DNA from 4 places in the Paenibacillus sp. FSL E2-8871 genome. Region 2 is predicted to be linked to each of the others. Evidence: predicted binding sites of a transcription regulator. Region 2 holds the regulator's gene; each other region holds the start of a gene.
What was found. The regulator Rex, encoded in region 2, represses fermentation and respiration genes when NADH is low (regulators of the CRP and FNR family bind a similar motif). The targets are predictions, from matches to a motif close to TTGTGAAATATTTCACAA.
Positions count from the first base shown of each region.

Region 1: a site for Rex is predicted at 1,298-1,315, ahead of NYE25_RS10465 (polymer-forming cytoskeletal protein). Genes of this name have one in related genera too.
Region 3: a site for Rex is predicted at 2,201-2,218, ahead of nirB (nitrite reductase large subunit NirB). Genes of this name have one in related genera too.
Region 4: a site for Rex is predicted at 1,177-1,194, ahead of NYE25_RS19270 (formate/nitrite transporter family protein). Genes of this name have one in related genera too.

Region 1 is NZ_JBBOBV010000001.1:2,267,799-2,271,015, forward strand. Features, by position in the region: gene NYE25_RS10455 (histidine phosphatase family protein) at 1-239, shown strand, start outside; gene NYE25_RS10460 (hypothetical protein) at 304-549, opposite strand; gene NYE25_RS10465 (polymer-forming cytoskeletal protein) at 688-1,239, opposite strand; gene NYE25_RS10470 (LacI family DNA-binding transcriptional regulator) at 1,551-2,462, shown strand; gene NYE25_RS10475 (MFS transporter) at 2,512-3,217, shown strand, end outside.
Region 2 is NZ_JBBOBV010000001.1:2,439,102-2,442,318, reverse strand. Features, by position in the region: gene dinG (ATP-dependent DNA helicase DinG) at 1-1,350, shown strand, start outside; gene NYE25_RS11215 (redox-sensing transcriptional repressor Rex) at 1,482-2,135, shown strand; gene NYE25_RS11210 (amidohydrolase) at 2,122-3,217, shown strand, end outside.
Region 3 is NZ_JBBOBV010000001.1:2,744,681-2,747,897, forward strand. Features, by position in the region: gene nirB (nitrite reductase large subunit NirB) at 1-2,094, opposite strand, end outside; gene NYE25_RS12650 (hypothetical protein) at 2,313-3,023, opposite strand.
Region 4 is NZ_JBBOBV010000001.1:4,235,581-4,238,797, reverse strand. Features, by position in the region: gene NYE25_RS19275 (FAD-dependent oxidoreductase) at 1-1,023, shown strand, start outside; gene NYE25_RS19270 (formate/nitrite transporter family protein) at 1,299-2,126, shown strand; gene NYE25_RS19265 (MFS transporter) at 2,560-3,217, shown strand, end outside.

The sequences.
Region 1 (3,217 bases), 170 kb from region 2:
AGCTTGAACAAAGAGTAACGCCGACTATTGAGCGTATCATTAACGATAATGAAGGACATGAGGTACTTATTGTCACGCATCGGATGACCCTGAAAGTCATTATGGCTCATTTTCTCAATAAATCATTGCAGGAATTAGGGGAACTACCGGATATTCTCTCTACAGCATTGTGTAAAGTAACCCTAACTGACAACAATACAACTATCGATCTGTACGGCGATACTTCACATTATCAATGAATCCTTCTCAAAAATAAAAAAGGAAACTCCGATTTAAATGGGGTTCCCTTTTTAGACTTCAATTTTAAATTTCCACACTTTTGATTGTAAAGCTGCGGACCTTCATCCATTTTCCTGAAATAAATTCGTCAATTGTTTTCGTCTTCGGTCTAACACAAAAACGATGCTTGCTCCCTTTATCAAAACCAACCGCTTCAAAAATCAGGCCGTCACCTATTTGCTCCTTAAAGAACACTTGCTTAAGTCCCAATCTATTTAACATTTCAAGCTTTACACTTTCGATATATGTGCGTGAATACTCCTTAGACATATGTGTTCCTCCTAGTAGTGGTAGTAATATTATAAGTTCAATATTAAGAAAATCAACTGAAGATCACATAATCACAAAAAGAAAAAAGCCAACCCATAGTCTATGGATTGGCTTCTACTGTATAAGTTGATTACGAAATTATTTAACTTCTGTTGTTCCAGTCACTTTTCCATCAATAACAGCTGATGTTTTCAGATCTTCGCTTGCGAAATAGAGGTTACCATCAATAGTGGCGGTTTCAGGCAGAGTAAAGCCTTTCGCTTCTACATAAACATCGCCTTTAATCGTTCCGCCTTCAACTTTCAAATTCTCACTTTGTACTGTAAACTTTGGTACGGTTAGTGTATAAGTAGCAGTGATCTTGTGATCAGCATCTTGCGAATAAAGGGCAATCTTACGGTAGATGTCGCCATCTGCGGCTCCTTTATTACGGAATTCTCCAGCTACAACAACCTCATCAGAAATCGTTACATCATTTAGAATCGCAACAATCCAGTTTCCATCTTTGCTAACAGCCTTAGTAAACGCATCTGCTTGATTCACGATCGAAGCTGTAGTGACAGCATCTGTCTGCTCAGCAGCCGGAGCTGAAGTTGCCGCCGAATTGTTTGCTTTATCCTCATTTGCTCCACAACCTGCCAATACTGCTACCGAAACCCCAGCCACTAAAATCATTTTAAATAGTCTCATTTTCGATTCCCCCTAATTTTGATTATGAATTAATTATATATTAAAATCCTTAATAATTAAGTGAATAATTTCACAAATTTGTGTCAATATCTAAAGCGGTTTCACAGCGCGCTCTCTTCCCGACTAAGATTCGTTCCCATGAGTCACACCTCTTCTCGCTGACTGATTTAGCTTCTTATATCTATTTACCCAAATTATAAAAATGAACACAAGCATCATTTGCTTCTTGGTATAAAGTCAATCGTTGACTCTTTTCAAGTGTTAATGATAATATTTGGAAATAAATATCTCAGCAAGGGAGAAGTTTACTGGTGAAAAAGACTACAATGAAAGACATCGCGCTACAAGCTAATGTCTCCGTTGCGACTGTAAGCTATGTTCTGAACCGCGTCGATAACCAAACCATTCCTGAGAAGACCCGCAATCAAATTCTGTCACTTGCCGAAGAACTTCATTACATTCCTAATCTAGCAGCCCGTTCGCTTGCCAATAAAAAAACGGGATTAGTAGGGGTACTTGTCCATAATTCTGCTTATATGCCACCTTGGAAACTCTATGCCCAATTCACCTTTATTCGTGCTTTGGAACAGCGTTTAACGGATGCCGGATATCATACGCTGCTATATTCTCTTGGTACTGACCATCCTTCTCTGAATATCATCGTTGAAAGAAAGCTCGAAGCCGTCTTTCTGATCGATGTGCACGATGAATCCTTCTATTCGATTTCCAAACATTTTGTAGAAGGTATCCCCTTGATTTTGATCGACAGCATGATTGAAGATAAGCTGTTTAAGCAAGTTCTTTACAATTATCGTTCAGCTCTACGGAAGGTAATGCCGGAGGATCTTTCACAGGTTTGTTTAATTATGGAGAGCTTCAATAACTCCCTGCTCACTAACTTTATCCAAGATAGTCTTCCTTTACCTGAGAAAGCAATATTCAAAGTTCAAAATATGGAAGAATTGAATACAATCTTATCGGAGGGGATCTACAAAGAGGCCATAGTTATTAATGAGTTTATCGGAAGTTGTGTTGAAAAATCCGGGGTATTCGCACGTCTTTCTGTTCTATGTACCTGTAATTGCCCAGAAATGCTTGGAGAAGACGTTCAGAAATTCATATTCACTGGGGATAAATCAGCCACTGCTTTTGAACTAATGCAGGAGTTGTTACATCGTCCTGACTACTCCAAACAAGAGAATAATCGTTATTTTGTTGATTAATTTTTTTTCGATATTCACTTAAGCGTTTAAGTCGAGAGGAGAGTTACCCATGACAGATCCTGTATTAGCAAAACATGCATCCACCACCGCTCAATCCTATCCAACCCTTTGGGGAAACCGGAGATTTATGCTGCTACTCAGCTCCTATTCCATTTCTTTGTTTGGAAATACCTTTCACAGCATTGCTTTAAGTTTATGGGTACTTCAGACGACCGGAAGCGCTAAAATGATTGCCATTATTACGATAATCAATCTATTGCTCAGTTCTTTACTCGGATCGATAGGAGGCACACTCGCAGACAGGATCAATCGCAGAACCATTATGTTAATCACTGATTTGATAAGCTGCGGTCTAGCAGTTACGCTTGCTCTGACCATTTCCATGTCTTCTACATCATTCATTATCGTGGCCATATTAACGGGACTTACGACAGTCTCAGCATTATTCCAATCCCCTGCGTATCAAGCTTCAATTACCACTGTAGTTGGAAAAGAACATGTGCAAAAAGCAGTCGGGATTCTGAACCTGTCGGAGAACATCTGTAGGACGATTGGGTATTCGGCTGGAGGTATTTTTGTAGCAAGTTTTGGAGCGGCAGATGCCATATTATTTGATGGAGCTACATTTTTCGTTTCCTTTCTACTAGTTCTTGCTGTCCGCTCCCTTCCACTCCCAAACCGAGTGAATACCGGACCTAAAGAAGAAAGAAAATTCACACAGGATCTTGCGGATGGCGTTCGTTATATTTGGAGAT
Region 2 (3,217 bases):
GGCCAACTTCCTACACTTCGCCAAATGCTTCAGTCATCAGGCAGTGAGGAAGCTTCTGAATGGAGCGGAGTGATCGATAGAATCTATCCGGACCTGCTTACCGTAAAAGAAACCTGGGATCTGCTTAGTGATAAACTATTCAGCCTCTTGCCGGAACGTAGCGATGCAGCGGCGGGAGAAGCCGGCCAGTTAGTCATGCGGCTACTTCCTACCCGTAAACCGAAAGATTGGGATGAATTGGTTGCTTTAGAGAATACTATGAATCTGACATTAAGCGAAATTATCCGTAAAGGTGATAAAATGCTTAATGAGATGCGAGATCAAGAAGGTCAATCTTCCTCAGATAGTCTAGTTACCGATATTAGCGGCTTATTTAAGGATTTAGCTTCTATACGTGAGCAAGTACGGTTTTTTATGGGATTAAATGATGAGAATGTAGTATATTGGCTGGAGGCGAATGGAAATTATCGCAGTAAATCGCTACAGCTGTATGCCGTTCCTGTTGATGTTAGTACTCAGCTTAAGGAGCTGTTTTTCGACAAGAAGAAAAGTATCGTGCTAACTTCGGCGACACTCTCTGTCGATAAATCTTTCCAGTTTATGATTGATAATCTCGGACTTAATGAAGCTGCGGAAGAGGGGCGTCTGATGACATCACTCCTGCCTTCTCCCTTTAAGTATCGGGAGCAGGCGCTGTTAGTTATTCCGCGGGATTTCCCTAGTGTGAAGGGGAGTGTAGGCGATGCCCGATTTGTCGATACACTCGTACAGTCACTAGCAGAAGCAGCTATTACAACACGTGGGCGGATGCTTGTCCTGTTTACTTCTTACAAGATGCTACGCCAGGTTTACGATCCTCTGAAAGAGGCTCTAGCCTCACAAGAGATCACGGTGCTAGGTCAAGGCGTGGAGGGGGGCAGCCGTAGCAAGCTGATCCGCCGTTTTCAGGACAGTGCAGCTTCTGTACTATTAGGAACAAGCAGCTTTTGGGAGGGTGTAGATATTCCAGGTGAAGCATTAACATGCTTGGCCATCGTGAGGCTCCCATTTCAACCGCCAAACCACCCTCTAGCGGAAGCGAAGTCTGAGTTATTACAAGCCCAGAAAAAGAATCCGTTCATGAAGTTGTCTGTTCCTCAGGCGGTTATTCGCTTCAAGCAAGGATTTGGGAGGCTGGTACGGACAGCGCAAGATCGGGGTATTGTTATTGTGTATGACACAAGGGTGATAGAATCTCACTATGGGAAGTATTTCCTCTATTCGTTGCCTGGCCCGAAAATGGAGCATATGCTTACGGATCAAATGGTTCCTCGTATAGCGGAGTGGTTGGAAGACGGAGGCGTTTCTTGAAAAGAACGTCATCGATCTTATTAATCACTCTACAAGGAAGGGCGGTATAAGAATACCGCTCTTCCTTGAGACGAGGTGCAGATATTTCGATAGGATTTGAACAGAATATCACTTAAATTAGGAGGTAAATTATGAAATCGGATAAAATATCAGAAGCCGTTGTTCGCAGACTTCCTGTGTACTTGCGTTTCTTGAATGATCTCCAGAAACGTGAAATATTAACCGTTTCCTCACAAGAACTAGGACAAAAACTTGATTTAAATCCTGCTCAAATTCGTAAAGATTTAGCTTATTTTGGAGACTTTGGTAGAAAAGGTATCGGGTATGACGTAACTTATCTTATTGAAAAAATCCGTCATATTCTGAAGCTGGATCAACAATTGAATGTGGCTTTAGTAGGTGCTGGTAACCTTGGACATGCATTATCTAATTACAATGCTTATCTGAAAGATACTATGAAGATTACCGCTATATTTGACTCCTATGCACCTAAGGTAGGGCGGAAAATCAACTCTCTTACCGTTCAACCGATGGAGGAGCTTGGTCAGACGGTTCGTGAGCAAGGTATTCGAATTGGGATAATTACTGTGCCTGATTCAGAAGCGCAGAATGTAGCAGATATTCTCATTGAGTCTGGCATTGAGGCGATTTTGAATTTTGCACCAGTGATTCTAAAAACACCATCGAATATCCGTGTTCATGCTGCCGATTTTACAACGGATTTGCAAAGCCTTGCTTATTATTTGAAAGACGGAAAGGAAGAAAGCGGAAATGAAGAGCAGTAAAACGATTATTAAGGGCGGGCGTTTTCTTATTCCGGGAACGGATGAGCCGGTTCTGAGCGGATACATGACTATTGAAGATGATTTGATCACTTACATAGGAAAAGAAGAGCCTTTAATGGAAGATGATGTGCAAGTTGTTGATGGCAGTCGTCTGCTGTTTATGCCAGGTCTGGTAAACACACATGGCCATGCCGCAATGTCATTGCTTCGTGGTTATGGAGATGATTTAGCACTTCAGGTGTGGCTTCAAGAGAAGATGTGGCCAATGGAAGCGAAATTCACTGGAGAAGATGTATACTGGGGAACCTCCTTGTCGGTACTGGAAATGCTAAAAGGTGGTACTACAACCTTCTTGGATATGTATGATCATATGGACCGAGTAGCAGAGGTGGTCGAATTATCAGGCATCCGTTCCGTACTGATGAGAGGCGTAATCGGATTATGCCCAGAGGAAGTACAAAATCACAAGCTTGCGGAAGCGATTTCTTTTGCACGAAATTGGCATGGTAAGGCTGGCGGCAGAATTACGACGATGATCTCGCCACACGCCCCATATACTTGCCCACCGGACTTCTTTGTTAAGTTTGTACAAGCGGCACATGATTTGGATTTACCGATGCATACCCATATGTCCGAGACCAAACGCGAAGTGGAGCAGAATGTGGTGGATTACGGACTTCGGCCTGTAGCGCATTTAGAGAAGCTTGGAATGTTCACTCGTCCGTCTATTGTTGCTCATGGCGTTCATTTGAATGATGAAGAGATCGAGATACTGGCTCGTCATGATGTAGGCGTGTCTCATAACCCAGGAAGTAATCTGAAACTGGCTAGTGGAGTGGCTCGGGTTACGGATCTTCTAAAGGCTGGTGTGAAGGTGTCACTGGGTACAGATGGTGCGGCAAGCAATAATAACCTGGATATGTTTGAAGAGATGCGTCTTGCAGCCCTCATCCATAAAGGTGTAAGTGGTGATCCGACGGCTGTTCCAGCTCCGGAAGCGCTGCGTATAGCTACAGAGTATGGCGCAAAGTCTATCTTTTTAAATGATGTGGGTAGACTCGCTGTTGGCAAGAAAGCGGACT
Region 3 (3,217 bases), 310 kb from region 2:
ACCACCATCATTTCCAACGATGCCAATATCCTTCGTGCAGGATTCCGCACAGTTACGTGGACAGCCGTTGACAGCTATTTTAAACTTGGCAGGAAAATCAAGACGTTCATACTTACGTTCTATGAGCGCGCCCATTCCCAGCGAATCTTGTGTGCCAAAGCGGCAGAACTGGGAGCCCACACAAGTCTTAACCGTACGCAGGGATTTGGCATAACCGTAGCCGGAAGGCATATCCAGCTCTTCCCATACCTTAGGCAAATCTTCCTTCTTCACACCGATTAGATCCAGGCGTTGCCCTCCAGTTACCTTCACTACTTTCACATCATATTTAAGGGAGACATCGGCGATTTTCTTCAAATCCTCCGGCGTTGTTACCCCACCATACATGCGAGGTATCACGGTGTAGGTTCCATCTTTTTGAATATTCGCACCCATTCTTTCATTTACAAATCGGGATTCTTTCTCATCTTGATGGGTATCAGGGTTCATCATCCCTAGATAATAGTTAATCGCCGGACGACACTTAGAGCAGCCTTCCTCTTGTTTCCAACCGAGTACATTCATGACCTCTTTTGTTGTTTTAAGACCTTTAGCTGTAATTTCAGCAACAATTTCATCACGGCTAAGCGTTGTGCACCCACAAATACCTTGCTTAGCAGCTTGCTGGAAACTGTCACCTAAGACAAATTGCAGGATTTGTTCTACTACGGGTTTACAACCACCACAAGAGCGAGTAGCGCCAGTGCATGCTTTGATCTCATCCACAGTAGTAAAACCATGTTCAGTAACAGCATCTACGATCGCTTTTTTAGTTACACCATTGCAGCCGCAGACAATTTCTTCGTCCGCCATTGCTTCCACGGATGTGCTCTTCTTAGCTCCGCCACCGCAGCAGCCTGTTCCCATAACCTCCGTATAAATCTCATCGGTCATTACTGCGCCTTGTTTTACTAACTTTTGAAGATTCGCGGACTCCGTCACATCACCGAATAAGACCGCACCGACAATCACATTATTTTTGAGCAAAATTTTCTTATAAGTTTTCTTCCATTCATCTTTGCTTGAGATCACAGTGTGTTCAGTAGAATCCAAAAACTCACCTGCAGAAAATACATCCACCCCAGATATTTTAAGCTTCGTGGAAACAATCGAACCTTCATAAGGCTTGGTATCGCTACCACATAAATGTTTAGCTAGAACCATGCCTTGTTCAAATAGTGGAGCCACCAGTCCGTAACACATACCGCGATGCTCAGCACATTCGCCGATGGAATATACATTCTGCATGGAAGTTTGCAAATAATCATCCACCACGATCCCACGATTTACGGAGATTCCGCTATGTTTTGCCAATGTCACGTTCGGTTTGATTCCAACAGCCATTACCACAAAATCTGCAGCAAGCGTACTGCCATCACTAAAACGCAATCCACTTACTCTCTGTTCCCCGCTCAATTCTACCGTTTGTTTGCCCATAGCAAATTTCACGCCTTGACGCTCCAGCTCAGCTTGCAGCATCGAGGAGGCATTCCGATCAAGCTGACGCTCCATCAGATCTTCCATCAAATGAACTACGGTAACATCCATACCAAGGTTCACAAGACCTTTTGCCGCTTCCAACCCAAGCAAACCTCCGCCGATAACAGCTGCTTTGCTGTATTGTTTGGCCGCTGCCAGCATCGCATCACAGTCTGAAATGTCCCGGAATCCTACAACGCCCTCTTTATCACTGCCAGGTACAGGTAAAATAAACGAATTCGAGCCTGTCGCAATAATTACCTTGTCGTAGGGGACTATCATCCCACTATCCGTAACAACTTGCTTCGAGCCTTCATCAATTCGTGTGACCGTTGTTCCCGTGTGTAGAGTTATATTATTGTCTTCATACCAATTCCAGTCGTTTAGGATGATATCATTAAGGCTCTTACTTCCTTCAAGAACATAAGACAACATGATCCGATTGTAATTGGGGTGAGGTTCACTTCCAAAAACCGTGATGTCATAAGCTCCACCCAGCTTCAATATCTGCTCAATCGTACCTATGCCTGCCATACCGTTGCCGACTAATACTAGTTTTTCTCTTATCGTTGTCATGGTTAGGTGCCTCCTCAAGCTTATGAATACCTGATCAATTTCTCTTCTACATATTGGAATTATACGGTTCAAATTCAAGTCGTCATTGTGATTGCAGTCACTTCAATTGTGAATATTTTCACACTTTAGTGTACTGATAATTGTTAGATATCTTTTCCACATAAAAAGCCAGATTAACGATTCTGAACAACCGTTGATCTGGCTTAATGTACGATTTTTTAGCGTAAAGTCAATAAAATCTCCAATTCATCTTGAGCCCTGAGCTTCATATCCATTCCATCATCGAGTAGTTGTTTTCCGTTCACCTTCAGCTTCCATTCTTCATTACTAAGAGGAGTATAATCGTCGACGGAAAGCACCTTTTTATTGTCATCGGCCAACTGTACGCTACTACAGCTTTTGAGCAGATCTCTTACAGTTAAATCCTCTTCAAATAACATAATATACGTATGATGCAAGTCTACTTCTACACTCCCACCGTTCAAGGTCAGCCTTACAGTTTGAAGTGGTGCTTGATGGTCCTTCGACTTCGCGGTGAAGACTAGCTGTGAATCATACCCTACAGTATTATTCCAATCCGCATTCCCAATGATTTGACCGCCCATCTGAAGCTCCCAAACCATTCCCGCCTCTAGCGAAAAATCCTTTACCGAAACAATGCTTGAGTTATCCTCAGCAAATGTGGCAACATTACTACCTTTCAGTAGCTCCATGATCGATATTCCATTTCTATAACTCCCACTAAGTAACCTATCTGATGGTTTAGTAAGCAGTTCATTATCTCCAACCCTTATCGATATTGTCGGTCCCTCTGATCCTGCCACACCATTATTAGCATTACTATTGCCGTCATTGTTAGTAGAGCATCCACCTATTATGAATACAATGACTAATCCTAACATCAATTTCCACAAAGATCGCATGGGCATCCTGGCACCGCCTTGTCCCGCCTAATGACCATATAGCGTCTCAGGCTTGTAAAGTTATGTATACTGTCTTTTTAAGGATAACTTAAACAAGCCATGTTCTCAAATAAGTAATAATAAGCTTACTTCTCAGTACCTTTAATTATCTCCCCAATGATATTAAAAATTGGCAAAAAACTTTGAAAGCTAACCTTTAT
Region 4 (3,217 bases), 1.8 Mb from region 2:
CCGATTGTACCGAAGCTCGAAGGGATTGAGCTGGAAGGCGTCTTGCTTTGCAAGAACTATGATCATTCCAATACCATTATAGAAAAAGCTAAACAAGCGAATAAAATCACAGTCGTAGGCGCTGGATATATCGGCGTTGAGTTGGTGGAAGCCTTCCAAATGAACGGAAAGCAAGTTACGCTGATTGATGGCGAAGATCGTATTTTGAATAAATATTTGGACCCAGAGTTTACTGCGCCGATCGAACAATCCTTTAAGGATCATGGTATTAAATTAGCGCTGAATGAGAAGGTAAGTTCTTTTGCTGGTGAAGGTGGTAAAGTTACCAAGGTTATCACAAGCGAAGGGGAACATGAGGCGGATCTTGTAATTCTCTGCATCGGCTTCCGTCCGAATACTGAGCTGTTAAAAGGTCAAGTGGATATGCTGCCAAATGGCGCAATTCTGGTCAATGATTATATGCAGACTAGTTGCCCAGATGTGTATGCCGCTGGTGACAGCTGCGCGATTCATTACAACCCTACGGGTAAGCACGCTTATATTCCACTGGCAACCAATGCAGTACGGATGGGCACTTTGGTCGCACGTAACTTAGTGAAAGAGACGATTCCTTATATGGGTACTCAAGGGACTTCGGGCATTAAGATTTATGAAGATAATATCGCTGCTACCGGTCTTACTGAAGAAGGGGCTAAGGCTGAAGGAATGGACGTAGAAACTACCATGATTATTGACAACTACCGTCCAGAATTTATGCCAACCTTCGAGCAGGTGCAATTAAAAGTGGTATTTGATCGCGCCACACGCCGCATTCTCGGAGCGCAAATCTTGTCCAAGACGGACTTGACGCAATCGATCAACACAGTATCTGTATGTATTCAAAATAAAATGACAATCGATCAGCTTGCCTTTATCGATTTCTTCTTCCAACCTCATTACAACAAGCCTTGGAACTTCCTGAATACAGTAGGCCTCGAATCGCTACCGGCATCAGTACCAAGTAAAGAGGCAGTAACCGTATAATTTATATGCCTGTGAACAATAAAGTTGGGTAAACCGGAGCCATATATGGCTCCGGTTTTTTGTGATTGAAGCTGGTACTATTTACCTTTAAAATAATATGGAGCCTGTTCTTACAAATGTAATTATGGATGCGCTTCGTTAAATTTGACATGTCAGTGAAAAGTTTCACTTAGTTTTTCATTAAGTGATAATTATCACGTTAATGTGTTTTATGACACGCTACAATGGTCGTAAAGGAACAAATTTTAAGTAAATAGATGAAGGGGATAGGAATCATGGCTTATAATAAACCGCAGCAGATTGCCGCAGTCACGGTCGAGAACGGCATAAAAAAGGCGCACAATCCTTTAAGCACCGTACTAATTCTGGGCTTTTTGGGAGGAGCGTTTATCGCGCTCGGATTTTTACTGGATATTCGCGTCATTGCTGGCGCACCACATGAATGGGGATCCATCGCTAACTTTATTGGGGCAGCTGTCTTCCCTGTTGGATTGATTCTAGTACTGCTTGCAGGGGGAGAACTGCTGACAGGCAATATGATGGCTGTGCCACTTGCTTTTATGGCGAAGAAGATATCCTTCTGGGAAGTGGTTAAGAATCTCGTATTGATTACCCTGAGCAATCTAGCGGGAGCTTTGTTTGTAGCTTACTTTTTCGGTCACGTGGTGGGTTTAACCTCTGACGGTGTGTATTTGGAAAAATTAGTGGAGATGGCAGGACATAAGCTTGAGGCAGACTTCTTGCCGGCATTTGTTTCCGGTATCGGTTGTAACTGGCTTGTAGCTTTGGCGGTATGGCTCTCCTATGGAGCAGATAACTTCAGTGGCAAAATCCTCGGTATCTGGTTCCCAACGATGGCTTTTGTAGCTATCGGCTTCCAGCACGTTGTAGCCAACATGTTCTTAATTCCGGCAGCTATTTTTGAAGGTTATTTTTCATGGGGAGAGTACTTCAACAATTTTGTTCCGGTATGGCTAGGAAACTTGACGGGCGGTGCGATCTTTGTTGCGGCAGCTTATTGGATGGCTTACCTGCGCAAAGAGCCTGCATCTATTCAGTCCGTGGACAGCATGTCCGGCAGCGGTGTAAAAAAACACGCCTAAACCTATCTTATAGAGCACTCCTTAGAATAGTTGAGGGGTGCTTTTTGCTGTATAGACAAATAAAATCCGCCGTGATGTATCCGAGCTCGGGGGAACGAATTCGGATGCACAGCGAATTTTAAAAGGGGGAGTGTTTCTAGGCTCTATTACCCCGACTTTGTAATAACGAAACACTTCATTATTGTTTAGTCTACTTTACGGACGACAGCGGCAACTATAAAATATAAATAGATAATAGAAATAGGGAGGAATGCGGACGTGAAAGGTGCTACTTTTTTCTCAGCTACGGCAGAAGTTAGTCCTAAATAAGAGGTAAAGTATACTGAGACTTTATCACGATAGCACGTCAATGCGTCCGCTTGCCCTGAACCCTGTTTTGGGATAATACTGGATGGAATAATGACACATATATTACAGGGGATGTACACTACTTATGAAGTTTTTACAGAATTATCCTAAAGAAGTTAAGATATTTTTAATTGCTAGTCTTATTAATGCAACGGGTAGTGCACTGATGTGGCCATTGGTTACAATGTATGTTTTTGATGAGCTTGGACGCAGCATGTCGGATGCTGGATTAGTGATTCTTATTCAATCAGTTGGAGGAATTGTGGGTCAACTACTCGGGGGCTCACTCTATCATAAGGTAGGCGTTAACCGGCTGATTGTTGGAGCGCTGGGCATGAATGCACTTGCTCTGTTCACTTTGCCGGCAGCAAGTAACAACTGGACGTTATTTATGGTCGCGATGGGACTGGTAGGGCTCTTTAATTCACTGTCCTTACCTGCGATTCAGGCATTTATCGGCTTTCGTTTTACGAAGCAGCGCGGAGAGTTGTTTAATGTTATTTATGTCGCCAATAATATTGGTGTAGCACTGGGTACGGCGTTAAGTGGTTTTTTGGCCGATATTTCTTATATGCTCAGCTTTGTGATGAACGGCGTAACTTCAGCGGTATTTGCGGTATTCTTTTTTGTATATCTCAAGAAAGTCGGAGGAGATTCTTCACAGGAGGTCGCAGAACACCAGAAGGCTGGTCCTGACAAACAATCTACCTGGAAGCTAATGGGGCATACACGAATTTATCTTT